One region of the Rhizobium sp. 05N49 genome, then DNA from elsewhere that is predicted to be linked to it. Evidence: riboswitches for the same ligand, from Rfam matches in the RefSeq annotation. Region 1 holds a riboswitch; the other holds the start of a gene.
What was found. A riboswitch is a leader RNA that binds a small molecule or an ion and turns the genes downstream of it on or off. The one in region 1 is predicted to bind cobalamin.
Positions count from the first base shown of each region.

Region 2: it holds a riboswitch for cobalamin, as region 1 does, so the genes downstream of both, nrdH (glutaredoxin-like protein NrdH) here and cobU (bifunctional adenosylcobinamide kinase/adenosylcobinamide-phosphate guanylyltransferase) in region 1, are expected to answer to the same signal.

Region 1 covers NZ_JBFTME010000001.1:342,128-347,113, forward strand. Annotated here, with positions in the region: gene cobN (cobaltochelatase subunit CobN) at 1-671, opposite strand, end outside; gene cobW (cobalamin biosynthesis protein CobW) at 683-1,729, opposite strand; gene cobU (bifunctional adenosylcobinamide kinase/adenosylcobinamide-phosphate guanylyltransferase) at 1,734-2,243, opposite strand; cobalamin riboswitch at 2,572-2,962, opposite strand; gene AC1DF8_RS01815 (chloride channel protein) at 3,170-4,960, shown strand; gene AC1DF8_RS01820 (adenylate/guanylate cyclase domain-containing protein) at 4,946-4,986, opposite strand, start outside.
Region 2 covers NZ_JBFTME010000009.1:299,261-304,246, forward strand. Annotated here, with positions in the region: gene nrdE (class 1b ribonucleoside-diphosphate reductase subunit alpha) at 1-1,771, opposite strand, end outside; gene nrdI (class Ib ribonucleoside-diphosphate reductase assembly flavoprotein NrdI) at 1,750-2,151, opposite strand; gene nrdH (glutaredoxin-like protein NrdH) at 2,165-2,386, opposite strand; cobalamin riboswitch at 2,650-2,876, opposite strand; gene metE (5-methyltetrahydropteroyltriglutamate--homocysteine S-methyltransferase) at 3,055-4,986, opposite strand, start outside.

The DNA.
Region 1 (4,986 bases):
TCGTGCTCCTGTTGCTCGCTCTCTCCGTCGCTCGCCCCTCTCATCTGCCCTGCCGGGCATCTTCTCCCCGCTGGGGAGAAGACAGAACCGGTGAGCTTCCGCCACTCCTCGACCCCAACAAGTCCCCGCCCCGGCCACCAGATCCCGGCCTTCATCAACGGCACAGCCGGCGCCGGCTTCTCCTCTCCCGAGAGCATCGCCGCCGCATAGGCCAGAAAGCCCCGCGCATTGGCATCGCCACCCTCGATCAGATAGGCCCAGAGCGCATTCAGATCCTCCAGAACCACATTGGAAAACGGCGTCAGCCCGGCATCCGGCTTGGAATCCCCCGGCAGCACCGCAATCAGCGCACCGCTGCGCGCCGCGACCGCATGCAGCGCCTCCAGCGCATAGTGGAAATAGCTCGCCCCGCCGAGCGCCCGCACGATGATCAGCTTCGCATGCCGCGCCGTCCGCTCCACATAGGCATCGACCGACATCGGGTGCTTCAGGCTCATCAGGCTCGCAAGCCTCAGCGAATAGCCTCCTTCTCCGCCGCTATGGGCCGCGGCAATCGCCGCAAGCTCGGTATCGGCAGCGGACAGGAACAGGATATCGCCCGGCGACTGGCCGAGGTCGATCGCCTCGTCCCCGTCGCTGATCGTCCCCTGTTGAGCGAGAAGCAGATGCATTCGTTATGTCCTCAGACGAGCGCTTCGATCGCCTTGCGCACTGCGTCCTGATCCATCTCGTGCAGACCGATGACGACGAGACGCGTATTGCGGGCCTCACCCGGCGCCCAGGCACGGTCGAAATACTGGTCGATGCGGGCACCCACGGCCTGTAGCTGCAGGCGCATCGGCTTGCCGGAGACATCGATGAAGCCCTTCAGGCGCAGCACGTCATGCTCGGCGATGATGCCCTTCAGCTTCTCGACGAAACCTGCCGTATCCGAGACAGCCCCGAGTTCGACGACGAAACTGTCGAATTCGTCATGGTCGTGCGGCTCGCCATCCTCATGCTCCAGCTCGTGATGGGACTTGCGGTTGACGATATCGTCTTCCGTGCCGATGCCGAGGCCGAGCAGCACGCTTGCCGGCACCTCGCCGTTCTTCGCTTCGATCATGACAGGCTTGCGGGCAATGCGCGAGGCAACTTCGCTCTTCACGCGGCCAAGCCCGTCCGCGTCGATCAGATCGGTCTTGTTGAGCACGATCAGGTCGGCGCAGGTCAGCTGATCCTCGAACAGTTCCTCGATCGGGCTTTCATGATCCAGCGATTCATCCTCGACACGGCGCGCATCGACGGCATCGTGGTCATCGGCAAAACGACCGGCAGCAACGGCCGCACTATCGACCACGGTGATGACGCCATCGACGGTGACTTCGCTGCGGATGTCTGGCCAGTTGAAGGCGGCGACAAGCGGCTGCGGCAGGGCAAGGCCCGAGGTTTCGATGACGATATGGTCAGGGCGCTGCTCGCGCTCCAGAAGCTTGGTCATGGTCGGAATGAAATCGTCGGCAACGGTGCAGCAGATGCAGCCATTGGTGAGCTCGATGATGTCGTCCTCGGTGCAGTTTTCCGCACCGCAGCCCTTCAGCACGTCGCCATCGACGCCGAGATCGCCGAACTCGTTGATGATCAGCGCGATCTTCTTGCCGCCGGCATTGGTGAGCAGGTTGCGGATCATCGTCGTCTTGCCGGCGCCGAGAAAGCCGGTGATGACGGTTGCGGGGATTTTCTGCTGCATGGAACTAACCCTTCATTTTCAGCGGCAGACCCGCTGCGATAAAATAAACATCCGCGGCCGAAGCCGCGATCATCTGGTGCAGCCGGCCTGCATAGTCGCGAAATTCCCGCGCCATGCGGTTCTCGGGCACGATGCCGAGGCCGACTTCATTGGAAACGATGACGAGCCGCGCCTTAGCATGAGGCAGAAAGCCAGCAAGGGTGGCAGACTGGGCGGCGATATCGCGCCCCTCCATCATCAGATTGGTGAGCCACAGCGTCAGACAATCGACGAGGATGGCCCTGCCCTCCGCGTCGATGGCGGTCAGGCGCTCGGTGAGATCGAGCGGTTCCTCATGCGTCGTCCAGGAGGGGCCGCGATCGGCCCTGTGCTGGTCGATGCGCGCCTGCATCTCGTCGTCCCAGGCGCGGCCGGTGGCGATGTAATGGCGCTCGATACCGCTCGTGGCAATAAGATTTTCGGCGAAGCGGGATTTGCCGGAGCGAGCGCCGCCGAGGATGAAGGTGGTGGTCATGACAGCACCGTCCGTTGAGGATGGGCGCGGCCTTCGCCACACCCCTCATTCCTGTGCTTGTCACAGGAATCCAGCCTGCCCAAGTCCTTGGGCAGGAGAGACTCATTCCGCGATAACATTGATTCATTCACGGCGCAGACGCGCCGTGGCTGGTTTCCTGTGACAAGCACAGGAATCAGGGAAGAGAAAACGGCCTGCGCCAGAAGCTCATCACAGAGGGGCGGCGGAACACCGCGCCCATATCGCACCACCAGAGGCAGCGCTGAATAACATCCTTCAGCCAAGACAACCTCCGTGCTGGCAGCGGGCAAAGCGCCCAAATTGGGCATTATGCCCGGCACGGATAGCAGGTCTCCTGGCTCGCAGTTATCGGCCGCGACAGGGGCGACCGCTCGGTCGCCCCTTATCGTGCCAGCGGATCTACCTCGCCTTCCCGGCTGCATCTCGTGAAAAGGCGGACGATTCGTAGAATTAGAGGCGTCCTGCCCCGGCTGATCACGATGCATTTCCAGTGGCTTTTCCGGCACTTGTCCGCCTTGCCCGCTTGCAGAATGCAAGACCGTCGGCGCCGCAATCCAAATGCCGGATGGAAGACCCTGACTGCTCTACAGTCGCGGGGTCGGCTGTGATGAAGGCGCCCGGCTTGGGTCCGCCCCGTCACATTCCCTTTTAATCCGGAAGGCGTTTGCCGATCCGGAACCATCCATTATGTGGATTCATGGTTAGGCGCGTGCAACTCCCATGTCAATTGCCGCGCAACGCCCCGCTCATGTTCATCTCGACTTACACTACCGATATTATCGTCTTTAATCAAAGGCTTACGTCACAAAAACTTTACGGCCCGGTCGGTTTTTTGCCGCAATTGCCGCTCATGCGGATGCCGGCTCCGCCCTTGACCCCTATTCTTGCCGCCTAATTTCCCCATGATGCTCTCCCGAATGCACATTCGCCGCCTCGGCCCTCTAGGCACCGCCTTCGATCCGGGGCGCCTGCGCGCGCTTATTCGCCACAGCGAAATGGGCATGGTCTTTGCCGGCGCGCTTGTCGGCATCGTATCGGGGCTTGCGGTCTCAGCCATGAGCTATGTCTCGGAAGAGATGCACAGCCTGATCTTCGGCATAGACGGCACGACGAGGCTCAGCGCCTCGCAGATCGACAGCAAGTTTTTGCTGATGTCGGCCCCGGTAGCCGGCGGCATGCTTCTCGGGCTCTTGCTCTTCATTCTCGCCAAATGGCGCAAGAAGCCGATGGTCGACCCGATCGAGGCCAATGCGCTGCATGGCGGTCGCCTGTCGCTGACGGACAGCATCCTTGTCGCGATCCAGAATCTCGTTTCCAATGGCTTCGGCGCATCCGTCGGCCTGGAAGCCGGTTATACGCAGCTTGCGGCCGGCATCGCCTCGAAATTCGGCCTGAAGCTGCAGCTGCGCCGCGCGGACCTGCGTGTGCTCGTCGGCTGCGGCGCAGCCGGCGCCATCGCCGCCGCCTTCAATGCGCCGCTGACCGGCGCCTTCTACGCCTTCGAGCTGATCATCGGCACCTACACCATTATGTCGCTGACACCTGTCGTCGTCTCGGCGCTTGTCGCAACTCTTGTTGCGCGCCTTCTTGCCGGCAGCGATTTCATCATCGATGTCGGCAGTTTCGGCGCTGTACAGCCGGCAGACTACGTGCCGGCCATCGCGCTCGGCGCCTTCTGCGCCGGCGTCGGCATCCTCATCATGCAGGGCGTCTCCTTCGTAGAGGAATTGGCGCGCAAGAGCGCCATCGCACTGCCTTTCCGCCCGGCGCTCGGCGGCATCGTCGTCGGCCTGCTGGCGCTGGTATCGCCACAGGTGCTGGCCGCCGGCCACGGCGCGCTGCATCTGAACCTCTCCCACGAGATCACGATCCCCGCGCTGATCGGTCTTTTCCTTCTGAAGTCGGTGGCATCCGCCGTCTCCATCGGCTCCGGCTTCAGGGGCGGCCTGTTCTTCGCCTCGCTTTTCATGGGCGCGCTGCTCGGCAAGCTCTTTGCCTATTCCGCCCCCTATTTCGCCGATGCGACGCTGACGCCCGTGATCTATGCCGTGGTCGGTATGAGCTCGCTCGCCGTCGCCGTCATCGGCGGGCCGCTGACCATGACCTTCCTGGCGCTGGAGATCACCGGCGACTTTCCAATCACCGCACTGGTGCTCGCAGCCGTCATCACCTCCTCGCTCGTCGTGCGCACGACCTTCGGCTACTCCTTCGCCACATGGCGCTTTCACTTGCGCGGCGAAAGCATCCGCAGCGCCCATGATGTCGGCTGGATCCGCAATCTCACCGTCGACAAGCTGATGCGTTCAGACGTAAAGACCGCAAAACTCGGGATAACGCTGGACGCGTTCAAGGAGGCCTTCCCCATCGGCTCGACGCAGCGTGTCATCCTCGTCGATGAGGGCGACAAATATGCCGGCCTCGTGCTCGTGCCGGAAATCTACGCAAACCCCACCAGCGCGCAGGACGAAGCCCAGAATCTCGGCGATTTCATCCGCTATAAAAACGATTTCCTGCAGCCGCAGATGAATGCCAAACAGGCGGCCGCGATCTTTGACAAGACGGAAAGCGAAGCGCTCGCCGTCGTCAACAACCTCATCGAGCGCAAGGTGATCGGCCAGCTCAGCGAAAGCCACACGCTGCGCCGCTACAGCGAAGAACTCGACCGCCGGCGCCGCGAGGTGTCAGGCGAGATCTGAGGCTTTTGCCGCCGATTTTCGAGCCG
Region 2 (4,986 bases), on a different contig from region 1:
GGTTCTGGTTATAGAGCCCGGAGGCCATGACGACCTTCTTCAATTCCAGCCAGTCTTCCTGCGTCGGGATATGAATGCCGGCGTCATCGAACAGCGCCTGCACCTTCTCGGTTGCCGGCTTCCACTCCTGCCCGGTATATTTGTCGAAATAGTCACCTGAGGCATATTTCGAATTCTCGAAGCCCTTGAAACTTGCGCCATGCTCGACCGCCAGGCGGTTGGAAGCACGCAGAGCGTGATAGGTCACCGTGTAGAAATACATATTGGTGAAATCGACGCCTTCTTCCGAACCGTAATGGATGCGCTCGCGGGCAAGATAGCCATGCAGGTTCATCTGTCCCAAGCCGATCGCATGGCTATCGTCATTGCCCTTCTCGATCGAAGGCACCGAAGAGATATGGCTCATGTCGGAAACGGCCGTCAGCGCGCGGATCGAGGTTTCGATCGTCTTGCCGAAATCGGATGAATCCATCGCCATGGCGATATTCAGCGAGCCGAGATTGCAGGAAATATCCTTGCCCATCGTCTTGTAGGAAAGGTCGTCGTTGAATTCGCTGGCCTCGCTCACCTGTAGGATTTCCGAGCAGAGGTTGCTCATGCTGATGCGGCCGGCGATCGGGTTCGCGCGGTTCACCGTGTCTTCGAACATGATGTAGGGATAGCCGCTCTCGAACTGTATTTCGGCGATCACCTGGAAGAATTCGCGGGCCTTGATCTTCTTCTTGGTGATACGGGCATCCGCCACCATCTCGCGATACTTTTCCGTCACCGATATCTCGGTGAACGGGACGCCATAGACCCGCTCCACGTCATAGGGCGAGAAGAGGTACATATCCTCATTGTTCTTGGCGAGCTCGAAGGTGATGTCAGGCACGACGACGCCGAGCGATAGCGTCTTGATGCGGATCTTCTCATCGGCATTTTCGCGCTTTGTATCGAGGAAGCGCATGATATCGGGGTGGTGCGCGTTGAGATAGACGGCACCTGCCCCCTGCCGTGCACCAAGCTGGTTGGCGTAGGAGAACGAGTCTTCCAGCAGCTTCATGACGGGAATGATGCCGGAAGACTGGTTTTCGATCTGCTTGATCGGCGCACCGGCCTCGCGGATGTTCGTCAAGGACAGCGCAACACCACCGCCGCGCTTGGACAGCTGCAGCGCCGAATTGATGGAGCGGCCGATCGATTCCATATTGTCTTCGACACGCAGCAGGAAGCAGGAGACGAGTTCGCCGCGCTGCTTCTTGCCGGCATTGAGGAAGGTTGGCGTTGCCGGCTGGAACCGGCCGGAGATGATCTCTTCCATCAGATCGCGGGCAAGCTGTTCATTGCCTCTGGCAAGCGCTAGCGCCACCATGCAGATACGGTCTTCATAGCGCTCCAGGTAGCGCTTTCCGTCGAAGGTCTTCAGCGTGTAGCTGGTGTAATATTTGAAGGCGCCGAGGAAGGTTGGGAACCGGAACTTCTTGGCATAGGCTTCGTCGAACAGGTCGCGGACGAAGTTGAAGGAATACTGGTCGAGCACTTCCTGCTCGTAATAGCCTTCAGTTACCAGATAATCGAGCTTCTCCCTGAGATTATGGAAGAACACCGTGTTCTGGTTCACATGCTGCAGGAAATATTGCTTGGCCGCCATGCGGTCCTTGTCGAGCTGGATCTTGCCCTCATCGTCATAGAGGTTCAGCATCGCATTCAGCGCGTGATAATCCAGCGCTTCCACGGCCTTGAGCGGCTTGACGCCCGCATCCCGCGTCAGATTTGTCCCCGTGTCCAAAATCGTCCCATCCCATCTTTGACATTGGCGACATCCTCGGCAGTCCCCAGGAGCTCGAACCGGTAGAGGTAAGGCACCTGGCATTTTTGCGAGATCACGTCGCCGGCAAGCCCGTAGGTCTCGCCGAAATTGCTGTTGCCCGCAGCAATGACGCCGCGGATGTTGGAGCGGTTTTCCGCATCGTTGAGGAAACGGATCACCTGCTTGGGCACGGCCCCTTTTCCGCCATCGCCACAATAGGTGGGCGAGATCAGCACATAGGGTTCGCGAATGTGGATGTCTTCAGCTCCGACGGGAATGCGCGCCGCGCGCAGTCCCAGCCTCTCGACGAAACGATGGGTATTCTCGGACCGGCTGGAATAATAGACGATCAGGCCCACCGCTTTTCTCCGGTCAGGAGAGCGCGCTGATCATGTCGGGACGGAAGCCCGCCCAATGGTTCTCGCCGGCAACGACGACCGGAACCTGCATGTAGCCCATGCCGCGCACGCGATCGAGCGCCTCGGCGTCCTCGGAGATATCGATGATCTGGTAGTCGACGCCCAGACGGTCGAGGGCGCGGTAGGTAGCGGTGCACTGTACGCAGGCAGGCTTGCTGTAAACGGTAACGCTCATCATGTTCCTCGTGATGTCAATGAATTCCAGACGCAGAACTAGGATCGGGCGCCTTGCGGCGTCCGAGGCAATGCTTGGTATTGATCTGACAAAGTTGGCGCTTTACACGCCGAACACTCTCCCCCGCACGATCTGCGCGGGCGGCGGTTTTAATGCTTTCAACATGACTTCAACCCCGAAGTGTTCAGCGGACATTCGGGGGCAGCGCAACAGGCGCGGATTTGACCCGCCTGCGTATACGCGACCTTCCGGACACCCCGCCCGTGGATACCTCGTTCAAGGCAGGTCTCCTGGCTCGCGGGTCGAAGCACCCTGCCCCCAGCCTTCCCAAAGCTTCATGCCTCAGTGACCTGAAATCGGACAGTTGCTCGCCGCTTACAGTTGCGGGGGCAGCTCCGGCTTTGTCGCGCCATCATGGCGAAACGCACCGTATTCCCATCTTAGCCCCCGACCCTCACGAATCGAAGGAACCTTGAACACTAGATATAGTACTCGAATCCCAGTTTGCGTCAACGGATGGTTTGTGCATCGCGTTACGGCATGTTTGAAATCACTGCATTCCTGTGAAAAACGTGGTTAATGAATGGTTAACGAAAGCAGGCTGTGGAGAAGGCAGCATTGGGAAGAGCCGGCCTCTATAGCCGGCTCTCCAGGAATCGATTAGGCGCTCAGGCGCGTGTCGGCGCTGCGGCAATACGCAACTGCCGAGCGGCGGCAACCATGTTGACCAGCGCCGGACGAACCTCTTCCCACTTGCGTGTCTTCAATCCGCAATCCGGATTGATCCAGAGCTGCCCGTCCGTCAGACGTTTCCGCGCCAGCGTGAGGAGCTCGGTCATCTCAGCAACATCCGGAACGCGGGGCGAATGGATGTCGTAGACGCCGGGGCCGATCTCGTTCGGGTATTTGTAGCTGCGGAAGGCTTCCAGAAGTTCCATCTTCGACCGCGAGGTTTCGATGGAGATCACATCGGCATCCATCGCGGCGATGGCATCGATGATCTGGTTGAACTCCGAATAGCACATATGCGTATGGATCTGCGTCTCGTCGGAAACACCGGATGCGCAGAGGCGAAAACTCTCGACCGCCCAGTCGAGATAGGTCTTCCAGTCGGCCTTGCGCAATGGCAGACCCTCACGGAGAGCGGCCTCGTCGATCTGGATCATCGCAGCACCCGCCTTTTCGAGATCGAGCACTTCGTCGCGGATCGCCAGAGCGATCTGCCGGCTGACATCGGCGCGAGAAAGATCATCACGCACGAAGGACCAGTTGAGGATCGTCACCGGACCGGTCAGCATTCCCTTGACCGGCTTGTCCGTCAGCGACTGCGCGTAGCGCCACCACTCGACTGTCATCGGCTTTGGCCGAGAGACGTCGCCGAAGATGATAGGCGGGCGGACATAGCGCGAACCGTAGCTCTGCACCCAGGCATGCTGCGTAAAGGCGAAACCGGAAAGCTGCTCACCGAAATACTGCACCATGTCGTTACGCTCGAATTCCCCGTGGACGAGCACGTCGAGGCCGATTTCCTCCTGCCAGCGGATCGCCGCTTCGGTCTCCTTTTTCAGGAACGCATCGTAGTCCGCCTCGCTGATCGTACCCTTTGCGAAGGCCGAGCGGGACTTGCGCACATTGGATGTCTGCGGGAAGGAGCCGATCGTCGTTGTCGGGAAGAGCGGCAGGCGAAGCTTGCGCGCCTGCAAGCTGGTCCGCTCGGCAAAACCGCTGCTCCGCGTCATCATCGTCTCATCGATTGCCGCGACCCGCTGCCTGACTTTGAGATCATGCACACGTGGAGAAGCCGCTCGAGAGGCAACGGCCTGAGAGGCTGCAGCAATTCCTTGATAAGCCCCGCCGGAGCTGCCGAGGGCAGAGAGTTCATCGAGTTTCTGGGTGGCGAAAGCGAGCCACGACGTCAGTTCCTCATCCAGTCCGGTTTCCAGATCCAGGTCGATCGGCACATGCAGCAGCGAGCAGGACGGCGCGATCTGCAGTCCATCCGCACCGAAGCGCTGAACCAGTGGCTCGATCTTTTTCAGGATCGCGGCAAGGTCCGCCCTCCAGATATTGCGTCCGTCGATGATGCCGAGCGACAGCGTCAAATCGGGGGACGCCTTGAGAAGGGCATCGATCTGCTGCGGAGCACGAACGAGATCGACATGCAGGCCGGAAACCGGCAATGCGAGCGCCGTCGGCAGGTTATCGCCTATATTGCCGAAATAGGTGGCGAGCATGATCTTCAGGTTCGGTACCAGCTCGTGCAGCGCACGATAGGCATGCTTCAATGCTGCCTGCTCTTCTCCTGAGAGATCCAGCACCAGGCACGGTTCGTCGATCTGCACCCAGTCGGCACCGGCAGCGCTCAGTTCCGCAAGCACCCTCGCATAAACAGGCAACAGGCGTTCAAGCAGGCTGATCGGTGCAAAACCTTCCTCGGTTCCCTTGGCGAGTTTCAGGAAGGTGACAGGGCCGAGGATGACTGGCCGTGTGTGGATTCCAAGCGTCTTCGCCTCGATGAAGGCATCGAGCGGCCTGTTTACGGTCAGCGCGAAGGATTGATCGGGACCGAGTTCCGGCACCATGTAGTGGTAGTTTGTGTC